DNA from 3 places in the Photobacterium sp. MCCC 1A19761 genome. Region 2 is predicted to be linked to each of the others. Evidence: predicted binding sites of a transcription regulator. Region 2 holds the regulator's gene; each other region holds the start of a gene.
The links. The regulator PurR, encoded in region 2, represses purine synthesis genes. The targets are predictions, from matches to a motif close to TNANGNAAACGTTTNCNTNA.

Region 1 (7,360 bases), on a different contig from region 2:
ACCCACAGCGAGGCCAACACCGGCGCCATGGTGATAATAAAGAACGGGTTCAGTGACTGGAACCAGGCTGTCGGGACTTCAAAACTGCCAATCATCCGGTCAGCATATTCCTGGGTGTAGATGCTCATCAGGCCACCTGCTTGTTCGAAGCCGGCCCAGAAAACCACCACAAACAGACCCATGATCATGATCACTTTCAGACGATCGATTTCCTTTTTGGTCAGGGGCTCTTTCTTGCCGGATGCGTTCATGTTTGCCGCGCGTTTGGCTGCAGGCACCTTCCCGACATCGCCCAGCAGACGCTCAGCAAAAATCATTTGCGTGATCAGGCTGATCACCATCCCGATCCCTGCGGCAACAAAGCCGGCTTTCCAGCCATAAGCGGTGGATGCAGAACCTGCAACAATACCAGCCAAGAGCGCGCCCAGGTTGATTCCCATATAGAAAATCGTAAAGGCGCCATCGCGACGGTTATCCCCTTCCTGGTAAAGATCGCCGACCATGGTCGAAATGTTCGGCTTGAACATGCCATTACCGATAATCAGCAGGCCAAGGCCCAGATAAAAAGCGGTGACGGCATGCGGGTCGACCATGCTATTTGGCAGGGCGAGCGTAAACTGGCCCAAAGCCATCAGTACACCACCGATAATGATTGAGCGGCGTTGGCCCAGGAAGTTATCGGCAATCCAGCCCCCGATCAGCGGGGTGATGTAGACCAGACCGGTGTAAATCCCGTAAAGGCTTAAGGCTTCCTGGGTTGTCCATCCCAACCCGCCATTGATGGTTTTATCTGTGAGATACAGGACCAGAATGGCACGCATGGCGTAGTAGGAGAACCGCTCCCACAGCTCGGTGCCAAACAGCAAAAATAACCCTTTCGGATGTCCTAACAGGGTACCACTATTTCCATTGTTCATGATTTTACTCTGTAATCCATTGTCAGTGTGTTTGCAAATTTGGCCTATTTTATAATCTACAAATTTTTAAACTGCAAACTTTTACAAAATCAGAACAATTTATTATCAGTGTAAGTGGTTGATCTGTAAGTGAGTGGGTGAAATGTGCTCAAAAGTGAAATCTTAGGTTTAAAGGTTTGAGTTGGTTTTATTTGCTGCAGTTGATATTACTTTTGGGATTATATGTCGATTTACTATTGAGTGCTTGGTTGATAATGGTTGCCGATCGTTTTTTTTCATATTTGTTACATTTCTCGGGGCGAGTGTGGCACACAAAGGCGGGGGTTTTATGCGTATGATTGCATCGGGTCAGGCCTGATGACGCTTCAATTTTTGTTGTTGTGTGAGCGTGTGCCGGTCATGGCTGAAGTGAGTCCAAGCTCCGGCGACTAGCAGTGAAGCCTGTCGTGAGATTTCGAATTCTGCACCTTGAGGTTGTTTCGGTATATAATCTTGGGGTTTGGCGTCAATGAAAAAGAGAAGCAGATGAAAGATTGGTACCTTCTATATTGTAAGCGCAGTGAACAGGAGCGCGCCGTGATCAATCTTGATCGCCAAGGTGTCGAATGTTATTACCCGCAGGTTACGGTACAGAAGATTGTTCGGGGAAAACGCACAGAAAGTTGTGAGCCGTTATTTCCCGGTTATATGTTTGTCTACTTTGATCCGGAAGATATCAGCTACACGACTATTCGTTCGACCCGGGGGGTCGCCAATTTCATCAGCCAGGGCGCCAAACCGCAAATCGTGCAGCCGGATATCATCTACGGACTGATGATGAATGAAAATTGCGAGGAGCATCAGGCCAAACTTTCCAGTTTGCCGCAACCGGGTGAGAGCCTGAAGCTAACGCAAGGCCAGTTTAAAGGTATTGAAGCGATTTATCAGGAGCCGGATGGCGAAAAACGATCTTTTATGTTGATCAATTTGCTGGGCAAGCCGGTGAAAGTCAGCGTTCAAAATGAAGATATTGTGAAAAAATAATACGGTGTGTTTTCTTCGGGGTGAACGGTCGCTACTTTTTTGGTGGTTTGATATAGTTTGCCCGAATCTTGATTAATGGAATAAAAAATGCCTACAACTTCCCCTGTCCGTAAAGCGGTGATCCCAGTTGCTGGTCTGGGTACCCGGATGCTGCCTGCAACCAAGGCCATTCCGAAGGAAATGCTGCCGATTGTCGACAAGCCGCTGATTCAGTATGTGGTGAATGAGTGTGTGGCGGCCGGTATTAAAGAGATCGTGCTGGTCACCCATTCGTCGAAGAACTCGATAGAAAACCATTTTGATACCTCATTTGAGCTGGAAGCCACGCTTGAGAAGCGGGTTAAGCGCCAGTTGCTGGAAGAAGTACAAAGTATTTGTCCGAAGGATGTCACCATCATGCATGTCCGTCAGGGACAGGCCAAAGGTCTCGGCCATGCCGTATTGTGTGCGTATCCGCTGATCGGGGATGAGCCGTTTGCCGTCGTGTTGCCGGATGTGATCCTGGATGATGTTGCCAGCGACCTGCGCCAGGAAAATATGGCAGCCATGGTGAAAGCCTTTGCCGAAACCGGGATCAGCCAGGTGATGGTTGAACCGGTGCCGATGTCTGAAGTGTCCAGTTATGGTGTTGCGGATGTCAACGGCAGCGAGTTGCACCCGGGTGAAAGTGCTGCGATGACCAAGGTTGTTGAAAAGCCTGCTGTAGAAGAGGCGCCTTCAAACCTGGCGATCGTCGGCCGTTACGTGCTGCCGGCTGAAATCTGGAAATTGCTGGCGCGAACGCCAGTGGGTGCCGGGGATGAAATTCAGCTGACCGATGCGATTGATATGCTGATGGAATCGACCCAGGTGAATGCGTTCCATATGTCCGGCAAGAGCCATGATTGCGGCAGCAAGTTGGGTTATATGCAAGCCTTTGTCGAGTACGGCATGCGCCACGAGACTCTGGGTGAAGATTTTACCAAGTATCTTAAAACTGTCGTAAAAAGTCTGTCATAGCTCGGCTTAGCGGCGGCGGTGGTCCCATTGTTCGTCTTGGGATGCCATCACTTTGTACCGCGCTGATCACAGCACTGTGTTCAGCATTTTTGATACAAGTTATCCGCCGGCCAAAGAACATTAAAAAAGCGAAAGGGAGACCTTTCGCTTTTTTTGTGTGTGCGTGATTGATCGTTGATCAGCGTTCAATGATGGGGTGAGCACCCATCAACCTTCGCTGTGGAATTGCTCGCAGGCCAGCATCGTGTTTTCGATCAGGGTAGCAACCGTCATCGGGCCAACGCCGCCCGGAACCGGGGTGATATGACGGGCTTTTTCACGAGCGATGTCATATTCGACATCGCCGACCAGTTTGCCGTTATCCAGACGGTTAATGCCGACATCCAGCACAGTTGCACCGGCTTTGATCCAGTCGCCCGGGATAAAGTTCGGTTTACCCACGGCAACGACCAGAATATCGGCCTGGCGAACATGCTGCTCCAGATTTTGGGTAAAACGGTGGCAGGTGGTGGTGGTCGCACCGGCCAGCAGCAGTTCCAGCGTCATTGGTCGCCCAACAATATTGGACGCGCCGACAATTACCGCATGTTTGCCGCGAACCGGAATATTGTAACGATCCAGCAGGGTCATCACCCCCTTCGGGGTGCAAGAACGAAGTTTCGGGATCCGCTGACACAGACGACCGACGTTGTACGGGTGGAAACCATCCACGTCTTTCTCCGGATCGATTCGCTCTAAAACCTTGGTCGCATCGATCCCGGCCGGGAGCGGTAACTGAACCAGAATCCCGTCAATACTTTGATCGGCATTGAGTTCATCGATCAGCGCCAGTAGCTCAGTTTCGCTGGTGGTCGACGGAAGGTCGAACGATTTCGAGGTAAAGCCGACTTCATCACAGGCTTTGCGCTTGCTACCGACATAAATTTGTGACGCAGGGTCATCCCCGACAAGGACAACGGCAAGCCCAGGGGCACGCAACCCAGCTTCGGTTCTCGCTTTTACCCGTGCAGCAACTTCTTGACGAACAGTTTGTGAGATCAGTTTTCCATCAATAATTTGAGCGGCCATGTTTATCCTTTGAGCTGTTAATAACTGAGCGGCGTTATTGTCGCAGAGAATAGAGAATAGGTCTAGCGCAAACGTTTGCCTTTTGGTTTTTGCCGGAATGATGCCAATATGACTCGGGGCCTGCCGGCGTGATGCATGCTGTCATTTCAACAAAATAAAGCTTGGAACTGCTGGTGAGAGCAGGGCTTAAATTTCGTGAATTGAATCAAATTGTTGCTCCTTTAACCGCTTGAGTGCATCGAATGGAAAATTCAAGGAAAAAGCGTTGACGTGGGGGACGGGCAACGTATAATCCCGACCCGTAACTTTTGTTACACACTCCGCGCGCCCTTAGCTCAGTTGGATAGAGCACGTGCCTTCTAAGCATGTGGTCACAGGTTCGAATCCTGTAGGGCGTGCCATTCTTCTAAAGCCCCGATAAGCCTTTGCTTGTCGGGGCTTTTTCGCATGGGCTTCGCGCCAGACGTAGCAGATTTCCTCGTCGCTCGCTGAGGGTTTTGCAGTGTAATCGAGTGATATCACGGATTAATTACCTGACGATCTCCAGGGTTTCATATTCATGAAGAGTCAGCCGAAAAACCGAATATTTGGCTGATTCATCAATAGACAACTTTCTTTGTCAGTGAAAAAAATAGAGCAATCTGTTACTGAGCGTGCAAAGGAAGACCATGTTTGAGCAAATCACCACCCTGATCGCCGAAATCAAAAAAGATCCTTCCCTGAAAGAGACCATCACCTTAGAGAGCCACCTGATTGAAGATGTGGGCCTGGACTCGCTCGATATCATTGACTTTCTGCTGCAACTGGAAGCCGAATTTGACCTCCGGCTTGATTTTGACCAGTTGGATTTTTCAATTATGCAAAGTGTGCAAGCGCTGATGACGTTTATTGCCGAGCAGCAGAGCGAAGTGGCCGCGGATGAGCACTGAGATCCGATGGGCCAGCTTTGAGGCCGAAGCCTTATGGCAGGATCCCTCCCTCGTGACGCTACCGAGATTTGCCGCAGAGCGTGTTGATCCCCAGCTGTATTGCCTGGATGAAGTACTGGTTGCCCGCACCGCCACGGAGCAGGTCTTTACCGTGATTGCGCCGGATCAGGCGTTAGTCCGCTATCACGCCAGTTTGGGTATTGTGTCCTCGCGTCATGCTGCCTTTGTGCATCCTGAGGACTGGCAGGCAGCCGGAATGCCCAACTGGGGGGAAGCGGCTGAAACACTGTGCCACGGGTTACCCCACCAAGGCTTGCAACGGCCGTTTGCCTGTGTGTCGGCTGCTTATCAGTGCACGGCAAGTTCGGCGCATCTGCCATCTTTTGACGCTGTGGTGAAAGTCAATGACAAGCGCTACGCCGTCGAGGTTTGTCGTCAGCTGAATATCCCGCAATTGGGAGAGATCGTTTCAACGCGATCGTCGCTGCTGGCGCTGAACGCCCATCCCCTGCCGATGATTTTAAAAGAGCCGTTTGGTGTCTCCGGTAAAGGTAGCCTGGTGGTGCGTCATCCGGCCATTTGGGAGCGCGTCAGGGAGCACTTGCTACGTCAGGTGGAGGCTGGCCGGCAGGTGGGGCTCATTGCCGAGCCGTTTGTGGATAAAGAGATCGATTTTTCCAGCCAATGGCAGATCAGCCGGGATGGCGATATTGCTTTGCTAGGGTTATCAGAAATCATCAATGACAACCTGAAGTTCTCCGGGGTGAAAGCGATGGGGGATGGATTGTTACAGCGCATCCGTGCGCACGGGTATCCCGAGCTGTTGCGACCATTACTTGCCCGGCTTTATCAGGATGGCTATTGGGGACCGGTCTGCGTGGATTCCATGCTGTTGACGAGTGGGGAAATCGTACCGGTTGTCGAGATCAATGCCCGAGAATCGATGGGCGGCATTGCACATGATTGGTTCGCCCGGCTGGCCGTCGGCGGCGAGGTGCGGTTTCAGCAAGTCAGTGTCAAATACAGCCAGCCACTCGATATCCAACAGCTGTTGGACGGACTGGCGCGGCGAGGCTGCCTGGTCACCGGTGAGCACCGATATGGGTATGTTCCGCTGAACAGCCGCTGCGTGCAATTGCCGGGCGAAATGCCACGGATTGGGCGGCTTTATCTGTTGCAAGTGGGAGCTGATGGCGATGTACAGCAAGCACAGCTTGCTGCGGCACTCGCGGATCAGGGAGCCCGATTGTTATGACATCTGGCACGATTGCGATTTTAACTGCCAGCAGTGGGCTGGGAAGTTTTGTCCCTGCCGTCGCACTGTCCAAATGGTTTCAACGACAACAGCGGTCTGTTCGCTTTTATGCCTTAGAGCAACTCTACACACCGCAGGCCCTGGTCCGATTGGAAAAGACCAAGGCGCAATGCCGGCGGAGCTTGCGCACGGCGTTGCTAACCCAACGCTGGCTGAGCCACAGTCCGGGATCGATCCGCGAGGCGATTGATGCTGAGAAATGGCAAGCATTCAAGGCGCAGTGGCAGCATTGTCCGCCGGAGCAAGTATTTATCTTTAGTGGGTTCTGGCTGTCATTAATTTCTGAGCTTCAGGCAGCGCAAGGCGCGCGAACAACGGGTGAAAATCAACCGGTTTACCATGGGGTACATGTGGATGTAACGGCGTCTCTCTCCTGGCAGCCCGGTGAGATTGGTGATCTACAACACCATCACTTGCTTGCCGAGGGCGACGAGCAGTATCTGGTGCCACCGCCACCTGTGGTGGACTGGGCACAACGGGAGTCACGGGTCGCGGTGCATGGTGGTGGCTGGGACATCGGGGATCTCGACGCATGTATCGCCCTGCTTCGCTCGCGCTATACCTTGCTGCTTGGTCAATCCTCGCTTGCCGATGCCGATGCCGATGCCGATGCCGATGCCGAAAACTGGCAGCTGTTGACCGATCCGGACTGGCTCCCCTGGCAGCACGGCTGCGCTGCCGGAGGGCAGTATCCTGCGCAGACGCTGCTCGGCCAGACGGAAACAAGGACTGGTGAGCAGAGTCGAGCCATAAACGCACGGTGTCCGGACGAGCCACCTTTTCAGCAGCTGTTATCCCGTTGTCGGGCGTTGATCACCAAGCCCGGCGGGGCAAGCCTGATCGACAGTATGGCAACTGCGACGCCGCTCGTGCTGCTGTCACCATTCGGCGACTATGAAGCGGCCAATGGCCGGGCCTGGATCTCACGCGGTTTTGCACTGAGCTTTGATGACTGGAAAGCCCAGGGCTTTGCTGAGGCGCCACTCTATCGCTGTCATCAGGCATTGCTGGTGATGCGGGGCAATCGGTCTGTTTACGGAGAGAAATATGCAAACGAAAACGCAACAGAAGTTGGATGAACACAGTTTTGCCCGGCTGAAGGCGCGGGT
Region 2 (7,360 bases):
GTGGTGATGACCTACTTGGGGCTGTTCGTTTGCCGTGTTGGCTGTTGATCCGTCTGCTCCGGCTGGATAGGCAGGGAGCAGAATCCCTGCGCAGGGACGTCCAGAGCGGTGTTAAATTTGGCCGAGAGATTTTGAAATGCGATCAAGGCCGTCAATTCGACCAGCGCATCCTCGTCGTACCATTGTGTGAGTGCCGACAGCATGGCATCGGTGACCTGTTGTCCGGTGATGGTGATGGCTTCGGCATAGCCCAGCACTGCTTGTTCCTCGGCGCTGAATAAATCACTTTGCTGCCAGTGTGACAGTGCTTTGATTTTTTCGATGGAGTCGCAGCGTTCGGCCAGCTTCATGCCGTTGGCATCGACACAAAACGCGCAGTGGTTGAGTTGCGACACCCGGACGCAGATCAGTGAGCGAATCACCGGGGTTAATGGCGATGATTTGCGGTCCAGATAGCCAAAGAATCCGGCAACCAGCCAAAACAGGGTGGGGCGTCGTCCCCATAACAAGGCCGGATTCAGAGGGTGGCCGTAATGGCGCTTCTGAAGCCAGAGGAGCGGCTTGATCAAAAATGAGTAATGTTGCTTGGCTGAAATACGCACGTGTGCCTCTTAGGTTGCCTGCGGGCCACATATGCAACAAAGATAGCACGAATCGTTGCGCAGGATGCAGCTCTACCGAATGGTATGAGACAAGACCGAACAACGGTTGGAAAACTTTCAGTTTTGAGAGAAAAAATCTTTAAATTCGTTTAGTTGAGCGAAATATAGACGGATTTGACCTCTTGTTGCTTTGCCATATCCGGAATGACAGGCTGGGATACAAACAGATAACCGGAGGCCAGTACCGGCAGTAAGGCGAGGGCCATGGTTTTGCCGATATGATAGTTGCGGTACCAGTATTTCTTGGCGCGGATTTTGAGCAAAATGCCCCATAAAAGCAGCAGGCCGTTGAACCCAGCAGTCAATGCCAGCACTTCATCGAGCATTGAAAACGGGGCCAGTTGCTGATGAACAACAAAGATAATAACAGTGGTTGGCAGAAGGTTCAGCAGGACCAACAGGCGCATCAGTTTTGGCCATTTGCAAAACTTGTCTTTGAACATCTGATTGGATTGTCCTGGAAAAGGCTGCGAGCTGTACATGATACCTTCCTTCCGGCTGCGTTGACGCCCCAATTCTACTGAGGTCGCATGGGATGAAAACCCTGTTGATGAATTTGTGAACAGCTTTGGGAGTGGTGTCAATCTTTGTCATTTTTTAACAGAAAAATGTCTTTCTGATGGTACAAATTTGACATGATACGGAGCAGCAAGAAAAGCCGTTCTGACCCGCATTGAGCGGCGCTCTGTGGTGCCTTCAACGCGCGCGTTCTGGGCGGGGAGGGATTGGCTGAGGGATGGGGAAGCCAAGCATAAAAAAAGAGACGGAAGCCGCCTCTTTTTCAGAATGAATCGGGAAGGATTCAGCTGTTGAGTTTTGACAACAGCTCGGAACGACGCTGCGGCGGAATGACGGACCAGTGACGTCCGCTTACTGCACCTTCCAACGCCCAGAGCAAGTCGAGACTGACCGTTTCCTGATGCGTTTCCTGCAGGGCTTTAAAAGCGTTCAATGCCCCGGCTTCGTAGAGTTCGTCGACGCTACAAATCCCTGCTTTTTTCAGCATTCGTTCGTTGGCTAAGCGCAGGTTAGGTAAGTCTTTAATCCGACTCGGGCCGGTCTGACTTTTCTTTTCCTTGTCCTGTTTAGCGGCTTCAAAAGACTGCTGTGCGTGTTCGATAATTTTTTCCGGCGCATCCCACCACTCCTCAGGAATTGCGAAGTGTTTGGTGACGACCGGAAAGCCACGCTTTTTGTAAACGTATGGGCTGAGGCCTGCTTGTTTAAATTGTTCTTCGTTTTCGGCATTGGCACGCAGGTGAAGTTTGTCGTTAACAACTAACGCAAACATGGTTTCGCCTGAGAAAATCCCAAAGCCACCAAACATTGAACGTGATTTTACATTTTCAAAACATTGAAACAGTCGAAGAGAATCTTTAAGTACTGGTTTGTCCATGCTTCTTTCTCGGTGAAAAATTTCTCGAGTCACCTAACAACAGAGCGAGGATTCAGATTAGCAAAATACGAAGAAAAGCAATGTCAGGGATTTGTCAGGATTCTGAACATGACTTCTTGCTACATCCATCGGCAACCCCGCTACCATAAGTCCACTTAGTTATTGATAATTAAGCTACTCTTAGGCCGGAGGCTTTGCGTCCCATCCTTTCGAATGGTTTGCCTTGTTCGTGACATTAATAAGCATATCTCAGAAGATATTTTTGAACTTGGTCCCATTTTTAAAAGTGTGATACCGCTCCCATAAATAGATTCTAAAGCCTGCTAGAGAAAATTTAAAACTTATTAAATTTTGAACAGGTTGATTGGGATTGGGCCACATTTAACACGTTATACGCTTTGAGAAATTGAGAATGTAAAGCTTCTGTCAGGGGAAGGTCAAAATTGCAACAAAAAACCGATAGCAAGCTATCGGTTTTTTTGAATGGAAAAATTGAAGTGGTTATGAAATCAGGTGTTTAGGTTCTTAACTGATTTTCGAACCACCAACTCAGGTGCCATTTCAAAGATCCGGCGCTCATGTTGTTTGTCTTTCACCCGCGCCATCAGGATTTCAATGGCTTTCTTACCCAGCCGTTGTTTCGGCTGGTGGATGGTGGTGAGCGGTGGTGAGAAGTACGGCGCCAGGTCGATATTGTCATAACCGATAATGGAGACATCATCCGGTACGCGCAGACCCGCTTGCTCAAACGTACTGATCAGCGCCATCGCCATGATATCGTTAAAGCAAAAAATCGCGGTCGGGCGCTCTTCCATGGCAATGAATTGCTTGGCAGCCGCCACGGCAGACTCACACTCGAAGTCACCTTCAATCAACCAGTCCGGATTGACGCTCAGATTGGCTTCAGCCATGGCTTTATGGAAGCCTTTGAGGCGTTCGCGGCAGGTGAGTTTTTCACTGTGACCGGTCAGGCAGCCAATTTTCTGGTGGCCGTGTTCAATAAAGTACTTGGTCGCGACATAGCCACCCAATTCCGCATTGTCCTGGATCTTGTCGGTGTGCGGGCTCTCCGGACCCCAGTCCATGACCACCATCGGCAGATCTTTCTGGCGCTCGAGCAGGGCCAGCAGTTTATCGTCCAGATCGGAACACATCACCAGTAATCCGTCGACCCGCTTTTCAGCCAGCATGCGCAGATAGTCACGTTGCTTTTCCAGGTTCCCTTCGGTGTTACACAGGATCAGCGTGTAGCCTTCGCCATAGCAATATTCTTCAACCCCATGTACAACTTCGGCAAAGAACGGGTTGGTTGATTTGGTCACCAACATGCCGATGGTTCGGGTGGTGTTACATTTCAGGCTACGCGCCACGGCACTTGGGGCATAGTTGAGCTCGTCTACGGCAGCCAGAACTTTCTTCTGGGTTGCTTCTGCAACAAACCGGGTTTTATTGATCACGTGAGACACTGTTGTGGTTGAAACACCTGCCAAACGTGCAACATCTTTAATCGTTGCCATACTTATTCTTCTAATAATTCAAAGCGGGCCTGGGCCCATTTCTCTTCATTGATCTGAACAGCATTCAACAGCCGCGCACCAAACTGAATAAGTATCTGGTTTGCTTCTTGGAGTCAGGCCAGATACTTGTTCAGTTTGGCATGATGATCTGCGTTCACAGAGATCATCATGCTGTTTCATACTGCGTATAAAACGTCAAAAAGCCGCTTCTCTTCCGAGCGGCTTTCTTGTTCTTCTCGCCTTTCAGGCGTTGCATTGTGTAATCGCTTGCGATCACATTCTACTGAGTGTAGCGCACAGTGCAACGTTTCTGTATCGCAAGGTAGTAATTCTTGATAGATATCAACAAACTCACTGCAAATTTTCTCAAATTGGATGCATATCTGGTGGTGTTTTTCATCTCGGCCATCGCTTCTCCCGGGGAAACCGGGAGAAGCGTGCCGGTGTTTATGCCGGTTGGACAGGCTTGCTTATCCTGCGGGTATCACGACCGGAAAATCTTGGGTCGGATGTTTGCTGACGTGGACCGGCCAGCCATAGACCCGCTGGATGATTTCGGGCGTTAAAGCCTGCCATGGCGTGCCATCAGCCTGTACTTTGCCTTGATTGATGATCACTAACCGATCGGCATATTGGGCGGCCAGATTGAGATCATGGATCACCACAATGACAGCAGCACCGGACCGGGCCAGCTCCCGGGCCACTTGCAAGGTCCGGTGCTGATGCGCGAGATCCAGGGCGGATGTCGGTTCATCCAGCATCAGGATACATTGCTCGCCCGCATGGCTGAGCTGGGTCAGCACCCGGGCCAGGTGAACCCGCTGTTTTTCACCGCCGGACAGGGTGGGGTACAGTCGGTCCTGAAGTGACAGGACATCGACCCGGCTCATGGTTTCAGTCGCCAGCGCTTGGGTGTCTTTTTTCGTCAGTTGCAGTGGGAGGCTGCCCAGCTCAACCACTTCCCGCGCTGTAAACGCAAAAGTCAGGTTGCTGTGTTGCGGCAGGACCCCAAGGTGTCTGGCGAGCATCGCCGGGGCATAGGTTTCCCGATCCTGACCGAAAAAATGTATCGTGCCGCCGCCGTCGGCTTCGCCACTCAGCACCTTGAGCAGACTGCTTTTCCCGGCCCCATTCGGACCAAGCAAAGCGGTCAGTTCGCCGCTGGCAAGACTCAGGCTGAAGTCATCAAGCAGTGTTTTGCCGCCCAGGGTCAGGTTGAGCGAGCGGGCTTCAATCGCTGGTGCCGTTTGCGTTGTTGCAGAGACAGGGTTCATGGCGATATTCATGACATTCTGCCTCGTTGTTTGACCAGCATGATGATAAAGAACGGCGCGCCGAGAATAGCGGTAATGATTCCGACCGGCAGTTCCGTCGGGGCCGCCACGACGCGGGCCAGCATATCGGCCACCAGCAACACCAGTGCGCCCAGCAGGGCTGAGAGCGGGAGCAGGATTTTATGGTTCGGGCCGCACAGCATCCGGCCCAGATGTGGGATGATGAGCCCAAGGAAACCGATCACCCCGCTCAATGAAACGCAAATGCCAACACCCGCGGCACAGAGCAGGATCAGGCGACGCTTGAGCCGCTGGACGTTGACGCCCATATGCCGCGCTTCCGCCTCCCCCAGCAAAAATGCATTGAGACCATTGGCGTCCTGATCAAACATCAGCACCAGCACACCAAGTGTGACAAATGCCAGGATGATCCCCGGCCAAGTTGCCCCGGCCAGCGAGCCCATGCTCCACAAAGACAGATCCCGCAGCGCTTGATCATCGGCCAGATAGTTCATCAGCCCCATCGCAGCACCGGAAAGCGCCGCAATGGCTACCCCGGCCAGTAGCATCACGGTGACAGAGGTGCCGTTTTTATCGGTCCCGAGACGGTAAACCAGATAGGTGCTGACCGCACCGCCGATAAATGCAAACACGGGCACGGTTCCGAGGGTTAGCAGCAAGGGATAACTCGCAGCCAACGGCGCAAACACGACAATCGCCAGCGCAGCCCCCAGGCTCGCCCCGCCGGAGACGCCGATGATGCCGGGATCTGCCAGCGGGTTCCTGAACAGGCCTTGCATGACCGCACCGCACAGAGCCAGGATGGCACCCACGGCAATACACAGCAGCGTACGCGGCAGGCGGATTTGGTGGATCACAATCTGAATATGTGCCGGAAGCTCGGCCTGCCAGGGCAGTAATGCCTTTAGGCTGTCGCTAAAACTAATCCCCATCGGGCCGACAACCACCGAGCTGGTGATCGCCACGGCCAGACTCAGCAGGCCCAGCGGGAAAATAATGGCGGCAGGAATGCGTTGAAACTGCATAGTGGTGAATTTCGGCTCTGTTAGTGTGGGTAGAACACAGTGTTTAAACGTTCGGCTTCGCTCAGGCTTTTCAAGCCCAGCCCGCCAATCAGCGCGGTACCATCGATGGTGGCGATGGCTTTGTTCTGTCCGGCCGGGGTGGCGATCAGCAGCGGCATTTGTTGTAACAAATCATCCGCGCTGCTAAGGTTGGCCATGGTTCGGGAACTCAGCAGAATGATATCGGGTTGCATCTCGACCATGGCTTCCACGGAAATAGGCTTGTAGGACTCGACGGCTTCGGCAGCCGGATTCACCCCACCGGCTAAAGCGATCACGGTATCGGCGGTGGTGTTGCGGCCGGCCACACTGGCCGGACGGCCTTCGCGGATCAACAAAAACAGGACTTTCTTCGGCGTTTGAGTTTGTGCCAGGTTCGCTTTGATAGCCGCCAGTTTCACCTGGACGTCTTCACGCAGTGCTGCCGCTTGAGTTTGCTTGCCGGTGAGCTCGCCGACCTGGTCTATTCGGATCAGCAAATCGTCCACGGTTTCCCCGGAGTTGAGGATATTCACGGTGATCCCGGCCTGGCGGAGCAGGTCCAGGGTCGATTTCGGCCCCATCTCGTTCGAACCCAGCAAACGGGTCGGATTTAATGCAATCAGGCTTTCAGCAGAAAGCTGACGGTGGTAGCCCAGCGTCGGCACTGAAGGTTCGACTAACGGCTTGCTGGTAATATCTACCGCTGCGATTTGCGACTGGGCACCGAGTGCATACATGAGTTCGGTAACGGCGGCCCCCGCACTGATGATCCGTTCATTGGCCCAGGCCGAGCTTGCCGTGAGCAGGAGTGCGGTTGCCAGAGCAATACGCTTCATGATTTATCCTCTTCCATTAAAAGTTGTGTGGCTTTGATATCCTGCTGCTGCAGGAACGCGAGCAGTTTGAGCATGTGTTCGACCGAACCGGATTTGTCTGCTCCGATCACCACGGGTTTGTCCGGATGTGTCTTGACCTCATTTAACAGGGCTTGGCTGAAAGCATCCCAAGTCTCGAATGGTTTGCCTTGCAAGGCCCAATACGGTGCATGTGCCATGAGGTTGATCGTGACCGGATCGGCCTCGGTAGTTTGCAGTGCCCGGGTGTCGGTTTGCGGCAGCTCGACTTCCAGCGACTGCAACTTCACGCTGGCCGTGAGCAGCAGGAACACCATCACGATGAAAATAATGTCGATCAGCGGGGTCAGATCCGGTGTCAGCTGGTCCTCATCCCGGGAGTTACTGGCGACCCGGATCATGGTTGTGTCTCGCCGGTTTGGGCCGTCGCTGAAGCTGTCACCTGGTTCGGGTTGGCCGGGTTCAGGCTCAATCCTTCAAGCCACAGGTTGCAATAGTTCAGGGTGTGTTCCATTTTGGCTGTGATCTGATCGGCCCACAGGCCCAGCAACTGGGCACCGGTAATGGCGGGCAGCGCGATAATCAGACCG
Region 3 (7,360 bases), on a different contig from region 2:
CGAGCATGGCGACCCGATGGTGGTCAACCCAAGGCACATCCCGGATCTGCTGGAGCAGCGCTTGATGTAAGCGGCTGGTATCTTCCGTGAGCGACCAACGTGCACTATGACCCACCGACGGCATGTCGAGCGTGACCATCGCAAACCCGGCCGGGCCGAGATAATCGTGGTATAAACGCCACAAGTCTGTCTGCAGGGTATCCAGACCGCCAGTGACGACCACGGTCGGCAGCAACTTATCCATCCGGGGCATGTGAATAAAGGCCTGGAAGGTTTTCCCTTCATACTTGACGTCAATGGTTTTCATTTTGGTCGGCAGATGCTTCATCGCCTCCCGGTAGGTCTGGTTGGCCTGGACCTCAGCCTGCGCAGCCAGTTCATCCCCTTTAATGTGGGGATAAGCAGCCACGCTGTAATACATGCTGGCATTGAGCAGGGCTTCCCCGGCCGATGCCTGTTGCCCCTGCTCCACCAGATACCGGGCTTTGTGCTGGTACTTGGCACCGGACTGACACCATTCATAAATCCAGTTACCGGGCTTATACCCAATCACGGTATCGAGCAAGTCATCCCGGGTCCGCGGCGCATTCGCATGGGCCATCCGGGCGAAAATCGCTTCCATTTCAATTGGATCGATTCCTTGCCAGACCCACTGCGGACGTCTCAGCACCCGATACCATCCCACTTCACTGTCCCCGTCAATCGGGTTATGGATCGGCTTATCCGTCACGTGGGCCAACCGGACCAAGCTGGAGGTTTCTTTGGAGGTTTGCCGGGGGGCGAAGAGTTTTTCTGATAAATTGGTTTTTGATGGTTCAGACACAATAGGCTCCACTGATCCGGTGCTCTGGGTACATCAGGCACTTGGGGCTGACCACACAAGCGCTTGTCTTGCCTGTGTACAATCGTTTTGATCTCAATAGTATATCACTGACCTGAAAGGTTCTGTGTGTTGCCGGAAGCAAAAACAAGACCCGTCAGTCAAGTTTTCTGAACTATGCTGAGACGACTGAGGCAGTATTTCAGTGAGGTGGGTATGAAAAATGTAATCGCAGCAGCAAGCCTGCTGATGTTTTCAAATGCCGTATTGGCCTTCGGCAGTGGTGGCGTTCTGGGAGGCAACCCAGGAGAGGCCTCCGGTGCCGTCAAAGCCAGAATAGCGGTGTGTCTTGATGCGTCGGGCCAACAAATCCCCGGTTCTTACCAGACTAAGCTGGACCGGCAATGCCAGGTCACCGGCGATGATAAGATTGATCTCATCAACTACAACAACTTTTACCGCAATAAACCCAACGGCGAGTCCCTGGCTGACATCCGAGCCAGGCGTTCTTCCTGAACTTCTCTCGATCCCAGACAAAAAAGGAGCCACAGGCTCCTTTTTCTCGACTCATCGGGTGAGCCGCTTATTTCTTGGCGATCGGATCAACGAAAGTCACTGCCATATCCCAAGGCTGTTCAATCCAAGTGTCCTGTGAGATATCAACAACATAATCGTCTACCAGGTGCTTACCCGCTGGCTTGGCACACACGGTGACAAACTTAGCTTTCGGATACATCGCACGGATCATCTCTGCCGTACCGCCGGTGTCCACCAGATCGTCAACCACCAGGAAACCTTCGCCGTCACCGTCCGCTTTCTTCAGCACTTTCATCTCACGCTGATGATCATGATCGTAGCTGGAAATACAAACGGTATCGACATGACGGATACCCAGCTCACGCGCCAGGATCGCAGAAGGAACCAGACCACCGCGGCTCACTGCAATAATTCCTTTCCACTGATCAGCCGGAAGCAGCTTCTCAGCCAGCTGACGTGTGTACATTTGCATATTGTCCCAGGTGATGACGAACTTGTTACTCATATCCGATGAACCTCTAAATCAGCGGCTGTGCCGCTGGATATTTATAAAACTGTTATAAGAAGATAATTTTAGCAAGAAACAGAGCTGAGATAGCCCAGACGCTAATATTGACATCCCTTCCCTTGCCGCTCAGGACTTTAACCGCAGCATATGTAATAAAACCAAGGCCAATACCTTCAGCAATTGAGTATGTTAACGGCATTAGCAGGCAAACGACAACTACCGGTGCTGCTTCTGTTAAGTCACGCCAGTCTACACTGACCAAACCGGACATCATCAAAATCGCAACATAGAACAAAGCACCTGCGGTTGCATATGCCGGAACCATCCCCGCCAGTGGTGCAAAGAACAGCGCCAGCAGGAACATCACCCCAACGGTCACCGCAGTAAGACCGGTACGACCGCCCACGGCAACGCCCGATACACTTTCAACAAACGAGGTGGTATTTGAGGTTCCCAGAACAGCCCCGACAGAGGTCGCTGTACTGTCAGCCAGCAACGCACGGTTCAGACGAGGGAGCTTACCGTCTTTATCAATCAGGTCCGCCTTGGTAGCAACGCCCACCAGAGTGCCGGCGGTATCAAACAGATCCACGAACAGGAAGGCAAAGACCACCGACACCAGGCCCACTTCCAGCGCACCGTTAAAGTCCATCTGCATGAAGGTCGGTGCAATGCTCGGTGGCATGGACACGATACCGGCATATTGGATATCACCAAACAGAATCCCCAGCACGGTCACCGCCAGAATGGCAATCAGCACGGCAGCCTTATAGCCGCGATGCACCAGACCAATCGTCAGGAAGAAACCCAGCGAGGCCATCACGGCCGGGAAGCTGGTCAGATCGCCCACATGGACCAGAGTCGCCGGGTTGTCTACCACAATGCCGGAGCTTTGCAGGGCGATAAACGCCAGAAACAGGCCGATACCGGCGGAGATCCCGGTCCGCAGGGCGGTCGGAATGGCATTAATAATCCATTCACGAACCCGGAACACGCTCAGCGCAATAAAACACAAGCCGGAAAAGAAGACCGCTGCCAGCGCAACCTGCCAGGTATGCCCCATGCCCAGAACAACACTGTAAGTAAAGAATGCATTGAGCCCCATGCCCGGTGCCTGTGCAACCGGATAGTTGGCAACAAACCCCATGATAAAACAGCCGACCATGGCAGCCAAACAGGTCGCGACAAACACCGCCCCCTGATCCATCCCCGTTGTCGACAACATCGTCGGGTTCACAAAAATGATGTAAGCCATCGTCAGGAAGGTTGTCACACCGGCGAGCACTTCGGTGCGGACGTCGGTCCCGTGCTCTTTCAGTTTGAAAATTTGCTCAAGCATTGCTCTCGGTTCCTTGGAGATAATCTGTGCTGGTTAATATGGGCAATAGAAAACGTTTGCGCGCTCTATTTTTGGGGGGCGATTATAGTCCCCTTCATTGGTAATTTCCAGCCAATCACGCAATTATCAGTAGCACGTCGCGCCAACTGGGCAAAAGCACAGCACCAAAAAACAAGAGAAACACAAAAACAAACAAAATCAAATACTTAATTAAAATTGATACAGGTCAACTTTTAAACATCAGACTTTTTTAATCATGCCGCAAACGTTTAATATGCACAGGGTTAATGATGAAAACAGCGCTTAACCTGCGATGTAATCGAATACACGCGAAAGCAACCGATCTGACGGTTGATATACTGCAGGTAAAAAAAACGCCACACCCAAAATGGCGTGGCGTAAGAATGTCTTGAGCCTCCCAAACGGGTAGCCCTGAATTCTCAATTTAGAGTGGGGGTGAACAATGCAACACTGTTCAGGGGGTTGTGCCGGTCTATTGACATAAACCGACGCAATTCAAATTAATAGCCGAAAGAGCTTGGGTACTGGAAATTACCGGTATACACAGCGCGGTTATTCCAATAACTTGCAATTGAATCAAATACTTTCATCTTTTATCACCATTCATATTAAGTAATTACAACACTGTTACAGTGCTTTGCCTTCGTGGCATGACTTAATCTCGGTTCCTTGGAGGCGATATCTCGGGCTCATCCCAGAGCAATTTACTGTGTCATACGGTCTTCAGCAGAAGATGATGCAACTATACCACCACGTAATAAACTTTCAACCATTTTCTTTAACCTCGTCACAGTTTTATCAAATTCATGATAACCATCACTCATTAGTGTAATTTTATTACAAACCAATGACGCTCACACTTTTCACCACTCGCGACTAAAGTGTAATCCCGACCTTGTTGATCTAAAGCCGGACATCAACCTAATCTAAGCAATGATGGACAGATAATAAGTACAACAAGACAAAGGACTGGCTATGGGCATAATGCAAAAACTCAGAATGATCTCGATCAGTCGCCGGCTGTATTTGCTGGGTATCACCATCACCGTACTATCGCTCATTCCTCTGATAATCTTTGCTTCCAATTACCAATCCAACATGCTGGAGCAAAAACGGATCAAAACCCGCCATCTGGTTGAGTCTGCTCATAGTCTGTTTCGCTTTTATTACCAGCAGGAGCAACAGGGGCTGCTCAGCCGGGAGCAAGCACAAGCACAGGCGACCCAGGCCATTGCTGCGCTCCGCTATGAAGAGAAAGACTATTTCTGGATTAACGACTTCGAGCCCAGAATGGTCATGCACCCTTTTAAACCAGCCCTCAATGGTAAACCACTGGGCAGCTTTGCCGATCCGCACGGCACCCGCCTCTTTAGTGAAATGGTCCAGGTTGTCAAAACTCAGGGCGCCGGATTTGTCGACTATTACTGGGAGAAACCGGGCGCTGAGATACCGGTGGCCAAAATTTCCTACGTGAAAGGTTTTGAGCCCTGGGGCTGGCTGGTCGGCTCGGGCGTGTATATCGATGATATCCAAGCCCAGTTTATGTCTGAGGTGAAAACCCTCGGACTGATCCTGCTGGGCTTTCTGTCGGTAATGTTTATCATGGCCTGGATGATCGGCCGCTCAATCACCGCTCCTTGTGAAGAAACCCTGGCGGCGATGACCGACATTGCCGAGGGCGATGGCGACCTCACCCTGCGCCTGCCGAGTGACGGCAAGGATGAGCTCGGGCGCCTTGCCGGTGCCTATAATACCTTCGCCGATCGGATCTGTGACATGCTCCGGGATGTCGCGCCGGTCAGCGAGCATATCAGCTCAACGGCGACCCAGCTCAACGCGGTCTCTCGCCAGACCGTCCACAGCGCCACCGAGTCCCATACCGGGGTCGACAGTGTGACGACCGCGATGCAGCAGCTCCATACCAATAACCAGCAAGTCTCCGACTCGGCCCAACAGGCGGCAGAAGCAGCAACCGCCGCCCATCAGCAGAGCGAAAGCAGTATTGCGGTGGTATCAAACTCGTCTTCCGAAATGCACGCCCTGCTCCAGCTCCTCGACAATACTGAAGCCAGCGCCCAGGCCTTGGCCAAAGACTCGCAAACCATCGGCTCCGTCCTGGTGGTGATCCGGGAAATTGCCGAGCAAACCAACCTGCTGGCCTTGAATGCAGCCATTGAAGCGGCCCGTGCCGGTGAGCAAGGCCGCGGCTTTGCCGTCGTCGCAGACGAAGTGCGGACGCTGGCCACCCGGACCCAGAGCAGCACCAACGAAATCGAGACCATTATCGACAGCCTGCAAACCCGGGCCATGGAAGTAAGCCAGGCATTGCAGCAAACCCGGGAGCAATCGACCAATACTGCTAAGCACTCTGAAGATGTCGCAGATGCGTTGACTGCAATCGGCCAGCAGATCCGCACCATCCGCGAGCTGAACCAGCACATCGCGGCCGCCAGTACGCAGCAGACTGAAGCCGCCGAGAACATCAACAACAACTTGCTGCAATTGGCCGAGCACAGCCAGACGACAGTTCATCAGGGCGAGCAGATTTCGTCGGCCAGTGAGCAGTTGCTTGCGAGCGGTCACAAACTCAATCGACATCTGTCGCATTTTAAGATTTAGCTGTCACCGTTTCGGGCACAGTGGTATCCTTGTGACAACCGCGATAGTTTAATCTGCTGAGTTTATTGGCTCATTGACCGATAATCAGCTGGTGAATCGCTTCAGTCCAAAAGTTTATAAGGGAGACTGCTGTGTCTGAAATCAGTCAACTGTCACCGCAACCTGTGTGGCAATTCTTTGATCAAATCTGTTCGATTCCTCACCCTTCCAAGCACGAAGAGCAACTTGCTCAGCACATCATCCGCTTTGCCGAGAGCGAAGGCCTGGACGTGCGTCGTGATGCGGTCGGGAACGTCTTCATCAAAAAGCCTGCAACTCCGGGAATGGAAAACCGTAAAGGCGTTGTGCTGCAAGCCCATATCGATATGGTGCCGCAGAAAAATGAAGACACGGCGCATGATTTCACCCGTGATCCGATCCAACCGTACATCGACGGGGAATGGGTCACTGCCAAGGGCACAACCCTGGGTGCAGACAACGGCATGGGCATGGCGACTTGTCTGGCCGTTCTGGCAGCCAAGGATATCGAGCACGGCCCGCTGGAAGTGCTGCTGACCATTGATGAAGAAGCCGGAATGACCGGGGCATTTGGCCTGGAAGCCGGTTGGCTGGAAGGCGATATCCTGCTTAACACCGACTCTGAGCAGGAAGGCGAAGTGTACATGGGCTGTGCGGGCGGCGTTGACGGTGCCATCACCCTGAACATCGCACGCGAAGCTGCCCCGGACGATCATGCCGGCGTCAAGCTGGTGATCAAAGGGCTGAAAGGCGGTCACTCCGGCTGTGATATCCACACCGGTCGCGGCAACGCCAACAAGCTACTGGGCCGCTTCCTGTATGCTCACGCCGAAGAGCTGGGCCTGCGCCTGAACCACTTCAACGGGGGGACGCTGCGAAACGCGATTCCGCGTGAAGCATTTGCCCTGGCTTCCCTACCGGCCGCCAACGTCGACAAGCTGAACACGCTGTTCGCCCATTATCAGTCCATCCTGACGGCCGAGCTGGGTAAAGTTGAGACGAATCTGAACCTGTTTGTCGAGCCGGTAACACTGACTGCTGATGTGATGACCACTAGTGCCCAACAGCGCCTGCTGGCTGTCCTGAACGCTTGCCCGAACGGCGTGATCCGCATGAGCGATGACATCGAAGGGGTGGTTGAAACCTCACTGAACGTCGGTGTGATCACCACAGAGGCCGACCAGGTGACGATCCTGTGTCTGGTTCGCTCACTGATCGACAGCGGGCGCAGCAATGTGGAAGGGATGCTCAAGGCCGTGGCCGAACTGGCTGGCGCGACCTGTGAATTCTCCGGCGCTTACCCGGGCTGGAAACCAGATGCCGACTCTGAAGTGATGCACCTGTTCCGTGAAACCTATGAGTCGATCTACGGCAAGAAACCGAACATCATGGTGATCCACGCCGGTCTGGAATGTGGTCTGTTCAAAGAGCCGTATCCGACCATGGATATGATCTCGTTCGGCCCGACCATCAAATTCCCGCACTCTCCGGATGAGAA

Region 1: the regulator PurR is predicted to act here: its motif matches at 4,071-4,090, upstream of folD (bifunctional methylenetetrahydrofolate dehydrogenase/methenyltetrahydrofolate cyclohydrolase FolD).
Region 3: the regulator PurR is predicted to act here: its motif matches at 3,249-3,268, upstream of VV869_RS09710 (NCS2 family permease).

The regions. Positions count from the first base shown of each region.
Region 1 covers NZ_JAZGTF010000002.1:503,020-510,379, reverse strand. Annotated here, with positions in the region: gene VV869_RS04955 (peptide MFS transporter) at 1-917, opposite strand, end outside; gene rfaH (transcription/translation regulatory transformer protein RfaH) at 1,443-1,940, shown strand; gene galU (UTP--glucose-1-phosphate uridylyltransferase GalU) at 2,028-2,939, shown strand; gene folD (bifunctional methylenetetrahydrofolate dehydrogenase/methenyltetrahydrofolate cyclohydrolase FolD) at 3,147-4,007, opposite strand; tRNA gene VV869_RS04935 (tRNA-Arg) at 4,332-4,408, shown strand; gene VV869_RS04930 (acyl carrier protein) at 4,676-4,936, shown strand; gene VV869_RS04925 (hypothetical protein) at 4,926-6,191, shown strand; gene VV869_RS04920 (hypothetical protein) at 6,188-7,330, shown strand; gene VV869_RS04915 (radical SAM protein) at 7,299-7,360, shown strand, end outside.
Region 2 covers NZ_JAZGTF010000004.1:95,631-102,990, reverse strand. Annotated here, with positions in the region: gene VV869_RS07075 (carboxymuconolactone decarboxylase family protein) at 12-602, opposite strand; gene VV869_RS07070 (hypothetical protein) at 752-1,144, opposite strand; gene VV869_RS07065 (TfoX/Sxy family DNA transformation protein) at 1,465-2,058, opposite strand; cyclic di-GMP riboswitch class I at 2,186-2,291, opposite strand; gene purR (HTH-type transcriptional repressor PurR) at 2,568-3,575, opposite strand; gene VV869_RS07055 (heme ABC transporter ATP-binding protein) at 4,046-4,861, opposite strand; gene VV869_RS07050 (FecCD family ABC transporter permease) at 4,858-5,895, opposite strand; gene VV869_RS07045 (heme/hemin ABC transporter substrate-binding protein) at 5,916-6,752, opposite strand; gene VV869_RS07040 (ExbD/TolR family protein) at 6,749-7,171, opposite strand; gene VV869_RS07035 (MotA/TolQ/ExbB proton channel family protein) at 7,168-7,360, opposite strand, start outside.
Region 3 covers NZ_JAZGTF010000007.1:111,072-118,431, forward strand. Annotated here, with positions in the region: gene frsA (esterase FrsA) at 1-823, opposite strand, end outside; gene VV869_RS09700 (hypothetical protein) at 1,037-1,336, shown strand; gene gpt (xanthine phosphoribosyltransferase) at 1,404-1,862, opposite strand; gene VV869_RS09710 (NCS2 family permease) at 1,915-3,204, opposite strand; gene VV869_RS09715 (methyl-accepting chemotaxis protein) at 4,210-5,844, shown strand; gene VV869_RS09720 (aminoacyl-histidine dipeptidase) at 5,976-7,360, shown strand, end outside.